Regions from separate parts of the Thalassospira sp. ABD4_177 genome, predicted to be linked through region 3. Evidence: riboswitches for the same ligand, from Rfam matches in the RefSeq annotation. Region 3 holds a riboswitch; each other region holds the start of a gene.
What was found. A riboswitch is a leader RNA that binds a small molecule or an ion and turns the genes downstream of it on or off. The one in region 3 is predicted to bind cobalamin.
Positions count from the first base shown of each region.

Region 1: it holds a riboswitch for cobalamin, as region 3 does, so the genes downstream of both, ACXAF0_RS12090 (DUF4198 domain-containing protein) here and cobU (bifunctional adenosylcobinamide kinase/adenosylcobinamide-phosphate guanylyltransferase) in region 3, are expected to answer to the same signal.
Region 2: it holds a riboswitch for cobalamin, as region 3 does, so the genes downstream of both, ACXAF0_RS05910 (ABC transporter substrate-binding protein) here and cobU (bifunctional adenosylcobinamide kinase/adenosylcobinamide-phosphate guanylyltransferase) in region 3, are expected to answer to the same signal.

Region 1 is NZ_JBSWWO010000001.1:2,632,459-2,637,129, reverse strand. Features, by position in the region: gene yaaA (peroxide stress protein YaaA) at 1-500, shown strand, start outside; gene ACXAF0_RS12100 (glycosyl transferase family protein) at 526-1,590, shown strand; gene ACXAF0_RS12095 (DUF924 family protein) at 1,652-2,194, opposite strand; cobalamin riboswitch at 2,347-2,543, shown strand; gene ACXAF0_RS12090 (DUF4198 domain-containing protein) at 2,714-3,511, shown strand; gene cbiM (cobalt transporter CbiM) at 3,528-4,202, shown strand; gene ACXAF0_RS12080 (cobalt ABC transporter permease) at 4,195-4,671, shown strand, end outside.
Region 2 is NZ_JBSWWO010000001.1:1,292,040-1,296,710, reverse strand. Features, by position in the region: gene ACXAF0_RS05920 (ABC transporter ATP-binding protein) at 1-85, opposite strand, end outside; gene ACXAF0_RS05915 (FecCD family ABC transporter permease) at 82-1,116, opposite strand; gene ACXAF0_RS05910 (ABC transporter substrate-binding protein) at 1,113-2,144, opposite strand; cobalamin riboswitch at 2,371-2,571, opposite strand; gene ACXAF0_RS05905 (OpgD/OpgG family glucan biosynthesis protein) at 2,716-4,317, shown strand; gene ACXAF0_RS05900 (nucleoside deaminase) at 4,314-4,671, opposite strand, start outside.
Region 3 is NZ_JBSWWO010000001.1:506,431-511,101, reverse strand. Features, by position in the region: gene cobN (cobaltochelatase subunit CobN) at 1-551, opposite strand, end outside; gene cobW (cobalamin biosynthesis protein CobW) at 651-1,691, opposite strand; gene cobU (bifunctional adenosylcobinamide kinase/adenosylcobinamide-phosphate guanylyltransferase) at 1,736-2,275, opposite strand; cobalamin riboswitch at 2,334-2,524, opposite strand; gene ACXAF0_RS02405 (hypothetical protein) at 2,780-3,454, shown strand; gene ACXAF0_RS02400 (histidine phosphatase family protein) at 3,464-4,066, opposite strand; gene cobS (adenosylcobinamide-GDP ribazoletransferase) at 4,101-4,671, opposite strand, start outside.

The DNA.
Region 1 (4,671 bases), 2.1 Mb from region 3:
CGGATACGATGAAGGCCGAAGACATCGATTGGGCCGAAGCCCATTTCCGGATGCTTTCAGGTCTTTATGGATTGTTGAAGCCGCGTGATTTGATGCAGCCTTACCGTCTTGAAATGGGAACGCGCCTTGCCAATCCGCGTGGCAAGGACCTGTATGCGTTCTGGGATGACAAGATTTCAAAAGAAATCAACGAAATCACCAAGGGTCACAAGGATCGCAGCTTGATCAATCTGGCCTCGAACGAGTATTTCAAATCGATCAAGACCAAGGTACTTGATGGCCCGGTTATTACCCCTGTTTTCAAAGAGGTAAAGGGTGGTACGGTCAAGGTTGTCGGTTTCTCGGCCAAGCGTGCGCGGGGCATGATGGGGCGCTATATGATTGACAATCGGATCGAAGACCCGCAAGAGCTCAAGAAATTCAATGTGGATGGCTACAGCTATCAGGATGACCTCTCGACCGAGACGGAGTGGGTCTTTACGCGCATCCACGATCAGTAACGACATAACTATCCGGTGAAGCCCTATGACCGACGAGCATCTTGAACAGCTCGAGGATGAGAATGCCTTACCAGAATCACACCCGTTTTCGGGCTATCTGCGGACGTTTTACCGTGGGCCGGGCCGGTCACGCAGCCTGACCCGCGAGGAAGCCTTTGACGCGTTCTCGATGATTCTGCGCGATGAGGTCGAACCGATCCAGCTTGGCGCGTTTCTTTTGATGCTGCGCTATCGGGCGGAAACCCCTGAAGAACTCGCTGGCATGATCGAGGCCGTCCGGAAGGCGGCCCGTCTTGAACCGGATGAAGAGGGTGAGGACGAAAATCTTGACCGTCCGGCACTCGATTGGCCGTCATATGCGGCGGGCCGAACCCGTGGTTTGCCATGGTTTGTGCTTTCTGCCTTGTTGCTGTCGCAGAACGGTGTGCCAATCCTGATGCATGGCTATAACTCGCATCTGGTCAATGGCATGGGCACCGAGGCCGCCATCAAGGCGCTGAAACTGCCGATTGCCATGTCTGCCGAAGAAGCCAGATCAGATATCGCATCCAAGGGATTTGCCTATCTGCCGCTGCGTCATATGCATCCGAAGCTTCAGGAACTGATTGGCCTGCGTCCGTTGCTTGGTTTGCGCAGCCCTGTCAATACCTTGCTTCGTTTGCTGAACCCGTTGCAGGCAAAATCGGCATTTTTGGGTGTGTTTCACCCGGCGTTCCTCGATGTTCATCGGGAAACAGGCAAGCTTCTGGAATTGCCACGTATTGGTGTGATCAAGGGCGGCGGGGGCGAGGCCGAAAGAACCCCTTACAAGCATGTGGACCTGCGGATGCTTGATAACGGGGAACTCAATGATGTGCGCTGGCCAGCGATGCTGCCCAAAACCGCCAAGGACGGCGAAGAGCAAAGCCCGATATCGCTCAAACATTTTCTCGGTGTGTGGCGCGGCGACGTTGAAGACACGCCCGCCGAAGCCAAGATCAAGGGCAGTGCAGCCATGGCAGCTTTCCTTGCCGGCAAGGCCGACTACATGGACGAGGCCGAAAACCTTGTTCAAGACTGGTGGGACAATCGCGACCGGGATGTTGGCTGATCGTTTGGGAATTTGGCGACGCCGAATGAAAGGGACGGGAAACCGTCCCTTTTTTTCATGTTCAGAACGATGAACCCGGTTCCTTGAGAAACGCTGCTTCCTCTGGCGTTGAGGTGCGGCCAAGTATGTCGTTGCGATGCGGGTAGCGACCAAAACGATCAATGATCTTTTTATGCTTCAGCTCGAACTCGTAATTATGCTCAAGGCCCGGCTGAGAAAACAGATCGACAGCGACTTCGTGGATGATTTCGGATTCTGAATGCATGTATGGCATATACAAAAAGGCTTGCTCTTGCGGCGTTACCAGTTTGCGATCAAGCCCCAAGGCAACCGCTTCCTGGGCCAGCACCAGTGCCATCGTATCGTACGCAAAGGACTGCGGCTGATCGCGATACATATTACGCGAAAACTGGTCGAGAACGATGATTTCGGCCAGGCGCCCATGGGGCGTTGTGCGCCAGGTAAAAAGCTCACCGGCACACGCGGCGGCATGAAAATCGGAAAACCGTTCAGTGATGTGGCGGTCAAGGGACGTGTCCTTGATAAACCACTGTTTTTCTTCGAGTTCCTTGAACCAGAAAACAAGAACCGTTTCAGGTGTCATGATGTTTCCGCCCATCGTAATGCAGGCATTTGAAGCCCGTCGCCAAAGGTGGTGATGATCTTTGCCCGGCGCTCCAATCAGGTCAAGCCGTCCCCCCAAAAGATTATGGCCCCACAACCGGGCTAAGAGTTGACAGCGATCCGCCGCACGTGGATTATGACAGTGTCTTTGGTGTTGATCTGAATGGATCAACTTAAAAGGGAACGTGGTGCGTCACGCGTGACAAGGCCACGGCTGCCCCCGCAACTGTAAGCGGTCCAAGCACTGCATATGCCACTGGGATATACCGGGAAGGCGTAGTGCTTTTCAAACCGCGAGCCAGGAGACCTGCCTTTGACTGCCAAGTGCCTGGCACTTGGTATCAAACTGTTGGACGCCGGGGTGAGCGTCAGGTTGCAGGGGTACACACGGTCTTACTAAGATCCGCAATCTTGCTTCCAGCCATCCTATCGTTCTTTGTCCTGACCCTGCGCGTTGGGTTTTTCGCCTGCGTGCATCGTTTGAGAAAGAGACGATTATATGTTGAAGACTCTTGGAAAGCTTGCAATCGCAAGCGCCTGCGTGCTGTCGGCAACCATGCCGGCCCAGGCACATTTTCAGTTGGCCTACACGCCAGAAGTAAACGTGACCAAGGCCGGAGATCAGCCGGTAAAGCTGATTTTCTGGCATCCGTTCGAAAATGGCCATGTCATGGATATGGCTGAGCCGCTGGAATTTTACGCGATCAATCGCGGCAAGAAAATTGATTTGAAATCAACACTTTCGCCGATCACCTTCACCGGTTCTGCGAACTCGGCCGCGGCCTTTGATGGTGTGCTTTCCCTTCGCCGCAGCGGCGACTATGTCATGGTTGTCGTGCCAAGCCCGTATTACGAGGAAAGCGAAGAACTTTATATCCAGCAAATCACAAAATCCTATGTGAACCGCAACGAAATTCCGACCGACTGGATGGAGCCGCAAGGGCTGAAAACCGAAATCCTGCCGCTGAACCGCCCGACCAACATCATCGCCGGTTCGACCTTTACCGGCCGTGTTCTGAGCGAAGGACAGCCGGTCGCGGGTAGCGAGATTGAGATCGAATACATGGCCGCAGAACCCGATATGGCCAGCAACACACCACAGGGACCAACCGCATCGCCGATGCCAGGTGGTGCTGTGGTGGCAATTTCAGATGAAAACGGGTATTTCACCTTTGGTGTCCCCAAGGCAGGGTTTTGGGGATTTGCAGCACTTGGCAGCGGCCCTGAAAAAGAATTTCAGGGCAAAGAGCTTTCACAGGATGCAGTCCTGTGGGTTCGCGCCTATGATGTGAAATAGGCGAGGGACAAAACAGATGCATATTGTGGATGGTGCGCTGGCACCGGAAGTCTTGATTGGCGGGGGCGTTCTTGCAGTGGCCGGGCTTGGGCTGGGCTTGCGGAAGCTGCCAATCGATAAAATTCCCGCAACCGGGGTTTTGTCAGCAACATTCTTTGTTGCTTCGCTTATTCATGTGCCAGTTGGACCATCCAGCGTGCATCTGATCATGAGCGGTCTGGCCGGGCTGGTGCTCGGCTGGACTGCATTTCCTGCGCTGTTTGTAGGACTTTTGCTGCAGGCGATCTTCTTTGGTTTTGGCGGTTTGACGGTTCTTGGCGTCAATACGGTCAATATCGCGTTTCCAGCCGTTCTGGCGGGGCTCTTGTTCCGCGGCATGGTGTCGCGCAGCAATCCGGTAACAGCCGCTATTCTGGGCGGCATTGCCGGGGCCTTTTCAATTGCGCTAACAACGCTTTGTGTGGCGGTTTCCCTTGCGCTTAGCGGGGATGGCTTCGTCGCGGCGGCGAAACTCGTCTTCTTTGCGCATATCCCGATCATGGTTGTCGAAGGTCTGGTTTCTGCGGCCGCGGTTTATCTGATTGCAAAGGTTAAACCGGCCTTGTTACAGCCCGCAGACCCTGTAACCGATTTCCAATTACAGGCGGCGGCACTTCGCGCAAAGCAGGCCGGTGAGGCATCAAATGGCTAAGGCAGTTATGGTTGCCCTCGCTTTGGGGGTAATGGTGCTTGGCGCTGGGCCGGTGCAGGCACACAAGGTCATCGCGTCGGTGTTTCCCAGCGGCGAGAACATTGAAGGTGAAATCGGCTTTTCAAGCGGGGATATGGCCGAAAACACGCTTGTCGAGGTTTTCGATCCTGAAGGCAACAAGATCGACGAAGTGACAACCGATGAAGATGGTTTCTTTGTCTATACGCCAAGCGGTGATGTTGATTTGTTGTTTCGCGCCGATCTTGGGGCGGGGCATGTGGCCGAAGCGCGTTTTGCCATAAGTGATTTGTCGACTGTCGAAGATGTCGAACAAGCGGTCTCCAATCAAACAGGCACTGCATCACGCGTAACTGCATCCAACTCAAACGCCGCAATCACCCGCGAACAGGAAAAGATCATCGCGACCATTGTCCGCGATGAATTGCGTCCGCTGCGACGTGAAATCACG
Region 2 (4,671 bases), 790 kb from region 3:
CGGCCGGCTCAACGCGCAAGCTGACATCCCGCACGATCTTTTTGAAACCGACCGACCAATCGACATTGCGGAGCTCCAAGGTCATCGCAAGACCCTTCCGTGACAGAGAATAAGCGCGAAGGCCGGTGCGCCGACAAAGGCCGTAATCACCCCGATTGGCAGAACCTGACCGGGCACAATCACCCGGGAAATCACATCTGCGCCAACAAGGAAAAGTGCGCCGATCAATGCGGACAAGGGCAACAAAAGCCCATGACGATTGCCAACAAAGAAACGCGCCGCATGCGGAATAACCAACCCGACAAACCCGATGGAGCCGACGATGCTTACCATCACCGCCGTCATCAGGGCCGAAACCCCAATCAGAACGACGTAAACACGACGCACCGGCACACCAAGCGATGCCGCCGAATCCCGCCCGAAGGTAAATGCATCAAGTGCGCGCGCATGCCAAAGACAGACCAGCAATCCGACAATGGCGATCGGCAGGGCAAGCGATGCATCAGGCCAGCGCACACCACTGAGGTTACCCAAAAGCCAGAACATAATCCCGCGGGCTTCCTCGGCACTGGCAGACTTTGTAACGATAAACGATGTCAGGGCGTTAAAAAGCTGCGCACCGGCAATACCCGCCAAAATGATCGCGCCAGTCCCGCGTCCTGCCTGCAACGCCAGCAGCGAGACAAAGGAAAATGCCACGACAGAGCCGATAAACGCGCCCACCGACATGCCAAACATGCCCGCCCCGATACCAAGGATGGCAACACTGACCGCCCCCGTGGACGCCCCGGCGGAAATACCAAGCAAATAGGGATCGGCAAGCGCATTGCGCAAAAGCGCCTGCAGGACTGCGCCTGACAAGGCCAATGCCGCGCCGCAGGACGCAGCAACCACCGCCCGGCTCAGGCGATAGTTCCAGACAATACCGGAATCAATCGGATCAATCGCGTAACCGGCACCCCACACATGATTGGCGATGGTATCGATCACCGTGCGGATCGGGATGGATGTTTCCCCCACCGACGCCGCAAAGGCGAGCGCGAGGCCAAGCAACACCAGCGCAGCAAAAGCTGCGCCGGTGCGACGTCCGACGATTGAAGAAAGCAAGGCCGTCAATTGATTTGGCTCTGGCGCAGATCGACAACCGCCTTGGCCATCATTTCAATACCATCGATGGTACGGATGGTCGGGTTCATCGACATTGCGTCAATCACCACGATCCGGTCATTGCGAACCGCATCCATCTGGCTGGTCACCGGATCGGATTTGAGGAACTTCATTTTCAGCTCCCAGTCATCGGCCGGGAAGCGACGACGTTCCATTTTGCCAATTGCGATGATGTCCGGATTGGCGCGTGCGATGGTTTCCCAACCGACTTTCGGCCATTCATCGTCGCTGTCGATGACATTTCGAACATTCAGGATATTGGCAATATAACCCGGCGCACCCTTTTGCCCGGCGACGTAGGGATCAACATCGATTTCGGCGCTTGAGAACCAGAAAAGGGCGCTGATACCGCTACCATCGATGCTTTCGACACTTGCCCGCGCCGCCTGTTCACGCGCGCGCAGGTCTGCAACAAGCTTGTCCCCACGATCTTCAACATCAAAGATCAGGGCCATTTCACTGATCGTCTGATAGATCAGATCCATCGAAAACGCATCAAGGCGCGTGCCATCGCCACCGGTGCTGTTATCCTTGCCGACACAATCGGCCGGCGCGGTATAGACCGGAATGGACAGCTCATTGAACTGCGTGACCGTGCCGACCGCACCGTTCGGGCCGACGTGCCACTGATACTGGTTGGTCACAAGATCGGGTTTCTGGCCAACAACACTTTCAAAGCTCGGATCATTATCGGCAAGGCGCTTCACCTTGGCATTGGCTTCACGATATTCCTCGGCCACCGGATTGAACCACACGGCCGTTCCGACAACCTTGTCCGCCAATCCCAACCGATACAGGATTTCGGTATTGCTTTGACCAAGCGAAACAACCCGCTCCGGCGCCTTTTCAAAAGTCACGCTGCGCCCGCAATTCTCGATTGTAAGCGGATAATCGGTTGCCTGGGCGCCCACACTCATGAATGCCAATCCAGCAGCAATCACCCCGACTGCCAGACCCTGTTTGTTGATTGTAATCACGTCATTGTCCTTTCACGGAGGCAGATCGGAATCCATTTTATGGAATGGAATCAACCGGCCTCATTAAATGTTATGTTATAACATAACATCAAAGTTACTATCGTCAAGGGACTGGCTAGCGTGCTGAAAAATGGCGGGAAATGTTCGGGATTAAACGCCGATGGAATGAGCTCCAACCTGCGCATAACGCGACATGTACCGACATCCTCCGGGGCACCCCGCCCGGTCCGTCGTGTTCATGTCGGCAGGTCTCCTGGCTCACGGGTCACTGCATTTTCTGGCCTTCCCGGGCATTACCCAGTGGCGAAATCAGAAAATGCTCACCGCCTACAGTTGCGGGGGCAGCTTCGGTCAATGATCTGGCAAGGCCAGACCACATCGAATTCCCTTTATCCGAATTTCGGATACCGACAAGAAATTGATTTCACATAGATAACACTGTTCGTCAAGCGCCGCGCGTCCGTGTCAGGCCAGCGTATCGTCACCTTGAATTTGCCATCATTCGTCCCGATTACCTCCACACTGCCCGGTATGCTTTGCTGGCTAACGTAATCATCGGAACATGGTGAAAATGACGACTTCCGTGGAACGCAGACGCTTTTTGAAATCCATCGCCGCCGCTGGCCTGATCCTGCCGGGCATGTCGCTTTATAGCCATGCGATGGCCGAGGTCCCCGGTCTTGATCTGGGCAATGCGCAAAGCTTTGATTTTGCGAGCCTGATTGAGCGCGCCAAGGTAATGGCAACCGAGCCCTACGAAGCACCCGTTGCACCGAACCCGGAAATCGTCGGCAAGATTGATTACGATACCCATGGCAAGCTGCATTACAAACGCGATCATTCGCCGTTTTCCGACGGATCGGGCACCTATCCACTAACCTTCTTCCATCTGGGTATGTATTTCGCCAAGCCGGTGCATATGTATCTTCTGGAAAACGGGCAGGCGCGCGAAGTGATCTATAAGCCCGATTACTTTGACATGCCCGAAGACAGCATTGCCCGCCAGCTGCCGGCCAATAGCGGCTTTGCCGGCTTCCGCCTGCATGAAAATCAGGCGCGCGACGACTGGAAAACCCAGGACTGGGCGGCATTCCTCGGCGCTTCGTATTTCCGCGCCATTGGTGATGAAGGCCAATATGGCCTGTCTGCCCGCGGGATTGCGGTCAATACCGCAACCAACATCCCCGAAGAATTCCCCGATTTCCGACAGTTCTTTATCGAACCGGCGAAAAACCCCGAAGACCCGGTGACGGTCTATGCGCTGCTGGATGGGCCGAGCATCACGGGTGCTTATAAATTCCTGCTTTATCGCGGCGAAGGGGTCACCATGGATGTTGAAAAGCATCTGTTTGTCCGAAAAGACATCGAACGGCTTGGCATCGCGCCGCTGACCAGCATGTTCTGGTATTCCGAACAGAATAAATCATTCCGATTTGATTGGCGTCCGGAAGTGCATGACAGCGACGGGTTGGAACTTTGGACCGGTGGTGGCGAGCGCATCTGGCGACAGCTGAATAACCCGGAAACCATTCGTGCATCCGCCTTTGGCGACCAGAACCCGCGCGGCTTTGGCCTGATGCAGCGTGATCGCGATGTGAAAAACTATCTGGATGGCGTGCGCTATCACCGCCGCCCCAGCCTGTGGGTCGAACCGAAAGGTGAATGGAATGACGGCGCGGTTCAGCTGATCGAAATTCCGACCGACGATGAAATCCACGATAACATCGCCGCCTTCTGGGTCCCGAATGGCGAAGCCAAGGCGGGCAACAGCTATCAGTTCAAATACCGCCTGCATTGGCAGGCCCACAACCCGTTCCCGGTCAAGGAACTCGCACGCGCCACCGCCACCCGCATGGGCCGCGGCGGGGAGCCCGGGACCAATCGCCCGAAAGACGAGATCAAGTTTTCCGTCGAGTTCGAAGGCGAGGTTCTTGGAACCCTGGCCTATGGCGAGTTCCCGGAAGTGGTTGCGACATCCTCACGCGGCGAGATTGTCCGCACCAAGATCGAACCGATCATGGATACCCGCATCTGGCGCGCGGCCTTTGACCTTAAGGCGGCGGGCACCGATCCGGTTGACCTGCGCATGTATCTGAAGCGCGGTGACGCGCCACTCAGCGAAACCTGGATGTTCCAGCACTTGCCGGCACTGGGTAATCAGCAACAGGGTTAACGCAGCGACCCAAAGAAATCCTTCAGAAGCTTGGCGGCCTCGACCTCGCCGATGCCGCCATAAACTTCCGGGCGGTGATGGCAGCTTGTGCTTTCAAACACGCGCGGTCCGTGATCCACCCCGCCGCCCTTGGGGTCATAGGCCCCGAAATAGACACGGCGCAGGCGGGCAAATGAAATGGCAGTTGCGCACATCGGACAGGGTTCAAGCGTGACATACAGATCGCAATTTGGCAGACGCGGTTCGCCCTTGGCCCCGGCGGCCGCCCGGATCACGAGGATTTCGGCATGGGCGGTCGGATCGTTCATTTCCTCGGTCAGGTTGCCGGCCCGTGCGAGCACCTCGCCACTATCG
Region 3 (4,671 bases):
CCGCCAGCCTTGACCAGCGGGGCGGCGGGTGACCAGTTCCAATTCACATTTGAATTCAGGTTTTCGTATATAAGACGCAGTAAATTCTCGGAGTTTTGTGGTCCACCCTCGATCAGATAGCGCCAGATATTCTGGTATTCACGCCCCTTGGCGGTCGAAAGCGACAACAGCTCCGCATCAGGTTGATCATCACCGGGCAACAGGACCAAGGGAATGTCCTTGGCGCGCGCAAGAGCAACCAGTTGTTCGATGCCATAATCCCAATAGCCACACCCGCCGAGAATGCGCACGATGATGAATTTGGCATCGCAAAGCACATCGTCGATATAAAGATCGACCGACATGTTGTGACCAAGCTGAAGCAAGCTTGCCAGTCGCAAGGACGGAACCGCGTCATGATATGCATCGACCAGACGCCCCTGCGCCCCGGCAAGACAGGCCAGTTCGGATTCAGCCGCCGACAGGATCACCACATCACCGGGTTGCTGTCCAAGGTCCACGGCCTCACTGCCATCGGTCACCATTCCGGGCTGAGCTGCCAAAAGATGCATCGGTTCTTTCCGTTTTTTTGAGGCCGTTTTTTTAAGGCCGTTTTTTTAGACCACTTTTCAGATGATGTTTCACATGAAACAAAACGTGAACAAACCGGCTTATGCCCCCTTTATTGCGGCCTCGATGGCGGCACGGTCGAGACCATGCAAACCAATCACCACCAGTTCCGACCGGCGAGTTTCCCCGTCTGCCCACGGGCGATCGAAATAGCGCTGGAACCGTTCGCCAACACCCTGCACCACATGGCGCATCGGTTTGCCCGGCACATCAAGGAACCCCTTGATCCGCAGGACATCAAACTGCCGCACGACATCAATCAGGCGCTTTTCAAGGGCTGCCGGATCGCTGATCGCATCAAGGGCGACAACAAAGCTGTCAAAATCGTCATGATCATGTTCGTGACCATCGTCATGATGGCTGGGCCGGCTATCAAGATCGTCCTCAGCGGCGGCACCAAGGCCCAACAGGATGGCATTCTCAACCCGCGAATGATCGGTCGCGATGATCTTGACTGACGGCTTTTGAAGCTCCGCCCTGATATCGGCTTCGACCTTGCTGCGTTCGGCATCGGTGAGAAGATCGGTTTTGTTCAAAACCACCATATCGGCACAGTGAAGCTGTTCTTCGAACAGTTCTTCAAGCGGGCTTTCATGATCAAGATTGTCATCAGCTTCGCGCTGGGCCTGAACCGCGTGGTGATCATGGGCAAACAAACCATCGCGGAGTGCGGCCCCGTCCAGAACAGCCACCACACCATCAACCGTCACGCGCGACCGGACTTCGGGCCAGTTAAACGCCTTTACCAAGGGTTTTGGCAGGGCAAGACCAGATGTTTCGATAACAATATGATCTGGTGGCGTATCACGATCAATCAGGCCTTGAATGGTCGGCAGAAAATCATCTGCCACCGTGCAACAGATGCAGCCATTGGCCAGTTCAACCACGTCATCTTCTGCGCACCCTTCGATGCCACAGCCATTGATGATGCCGCGATCAACACCAAGATCGCCAAATTCGTTAATGATCAGCGCAATGCGTTTACCATCTGCATTTTCCAGCATATTGCGGATCATGGTTGTTTTGCCTGCACCGAGAAAACCGGTAATGACGGTTGCCGGGATTTTGCCCAATTGTGCCATTTCTGAAATCCTTAAAAATCAATTCTTTGTGTTGCTATATGTTGTTATTTGACTTGCATCGGAATGCCGGCCACCACAAGGGTGACCTTGTCTGCCAGCTCCCCGATGCGTTGATGCAGGCGCCCGGCATGATCACGAAAACTGCGCGCCATTGCATTTTCCGGCACGATGCCAAAGCCGACCTCGTTTGACACAAAAAGGACCGGCACGACAAGTGTTGGCACCAGTTCACAAAGTGCTGAGATCTCGGCATCAATATCGCGATCTTCGAGCATCAAGTTGGTCAGCCACAAGGTCAGGCAATCGACCAGAACCGGCTTGCCACCGGCAACATTACAGGTCCGAAGTGCTGCGCACAGTTCAAGCGGTTCTTCGATGGTGTGCCAAAGATCGCCGCGCGATTGTTTGTGAAGATCGATGCGGTTGGCCATTTCATCATCCCAGGCCCGTCCGGTTGCGATATAGGTTCCGCCGCCCGCGTGATTGATGATGTTTTCGGCAAACCGGCTTTTACCGGAGCGCGCCCCGCCAAGGATCAGATGCGTCCCGCCAAGGGGTGCTGTGGGGGGTAAAGTCTGGGTCATCCCGTTTATTCCTCGCCATGGCCTCCCACCGAGGCCCGATTGCGTCGCCACCATCAAAAGAATAGTGACACCTTCGGCAGGTTTCCTGGCTGCGGGCATGAAAGCGATCCGCCTTCCCGGTTGCCCGGTGGCTGGTCTGGCGCCATCGCGCCGACCCGGATCTCCCAACCCGATACAGTTGCGGGGGCAGCATCGGCCTTGCACCGATTTCCCATCACCGAACGGTGCGCCGAACCTATCAGGTTTGCCAAAAATGCCAAAGGTCATTCTGGGGACTTAACCCTTCGTTGCGCACACACCCTAATCGGAAGGTCAGTATTTGTAAGAATTGTCTGCTTGAGAGGTCATACCATTTCAGCCAACATCAAAACCGTTGCGCTGGAATCAGAGACGGAAAAATCCGCAATCTGGCGAAAACCCGGGATTGAAAAGCACAAAACCCGGCTGGCAGCAGAAAAATCTGCGCCGAAACTCTTGGGGTAAACTGGAAGTTTGCAAGAACACATGGCTATACGCTCTCACCTATCGAAAATCCGACAGTTGAATGCGCCAACCTGGACCACGTCCTCTCGCAAGGACATGTGGTTGGGTTTGCTTGGTCGTTTGAACAGCCCAAACCCGTCCTTTCAGGACTTTCTTGAGGAATACGCCAACGAAGGCGAAATCACGCTGGCACGGCGTGATGTCCGGGAAATCTTTGCCAAGGATGCTTCAAAGGGCGTGATCGCGACCATCATCTGGTCGCACGAACGGGGCATTCGGGTGAATGCGCTATCGCTGCTTGTGCGCGATATGTCGACCCTTGTGACCCTGATGTCGATTGCCGATTTCGGACAGGAAGAACTGAACGAACTGCTTTCACAGCCAGGCATTTCTGTTCCGACCGCAAGCAAGATGCTGTCAGCCTGTGGCAAAACCTATTGCGGCATGCCAGCCGCCATCATTGACGACACCATCATTCAGGTCATCGAAAGCGCATCCTTTGCTGGCGATTTCCCGAATGTCGCCAAGCTCCGTGCAAAATCACGCAGCCGGCCGGTACCGTATTATCAGGCCTATCTGCGGGATGTTTTCGATATTTGCCAAAAACATGACCTGAGCCCGGACATGGTGGACCGCTATCTGGCCGAACATGCCCTTGATGACATGGCATCAGACGTCGAACTGGCTTCTGCGTAAAAGGCTTGCTTAAAATCGCTGATTAACGGCTGTCACACGCCAACCGGGTTCTTCGACCTCGTCGATATATTCAAGCGTGGTCAAACCCAAAGTATCGACATGAAACGCCAGTGCCGCTTCAAGCGACAGGCCAAGTGCGTTGGCCAATACGGCACGCACCGTGCCACCATGAAGCACAGCGACAATATCACGCCCGGCGAACGCATCGTTTAATCGCCCGAATACTGGCCCGACGCGCCCGACAACATCGGCAAAGCTCTCACCTTTCGGGGGATGCTGACGGGCAAAGTCCGTCCAGAAACGCGTTGTTTCGCCCTTGGGCAAGTCGTTCCAGTTTTGCAGCTCCCAATCACCGAAATGCTGTTCGGCAAAACCGTTTTCGCCCTGTGGGGCGACGTCGATATCCATGAAACTCTGCAGGCTGCGGGCCGTATCGTGGGTCCGCGACAGGTGGCTGGCGACCCAGACCGCATCCCTTGGCAACTGCCCGGCAAGGGATGCGAGCGCCTGTTGATCCGTCAGATCGGCGGGCATATCGCTTTGACCATAGACCAGTCGTTCGGGGTTTTTGACCGGGGCATGGCGCACCAACCACCAGCGTGTTGTTCTCATTCGGTTTATGACCCCTTCTTCTTGTACCAAATCATCAGATGACGGCGATGAAGGCAATTGCGACAAAAAGCTCGCTTACCAATTGGGTGGCGCCCAACACATCCCCTGTTTGACCACCGATCTGCCATTTCGCCACCACCGCGACAAGACCAACAGCCAGGACCGCGCCCGCCAGAACCGCAAGGGTCGCAATCAAGCCCGCCAAAACGAATGACAGGATGGCAGCGATAATCACAGAAAGGCCAACCATCACCCATTTTGGTGATCCCGCACCTTTGCCCAAACCATTGTCACGCGCCGGCGGCAAAACATGCATCACAACCGGTATGGCTGCGCGGGATGTTATGGCCATGACCAGAAACAGGATCGCCGCCTGCCCACTGTCACCGGCTGCAGATAACAGAACGATGCGCAGCCCAAAACACAGGATCAGGGCAACCACACCATAAGTCCCAATATGGCTGTCGCGCATGATTTCGAGTTTGCGCGCGCGCTCAAACCCACCGCCAAATCCGTCCGCGCAGTCGGCCATGCCATCTTCATGCATCGAGCCCGTCAAAAGCACCATGCCTGCCAAGGCGATGATTGCAAAAATCAGGAGGTTG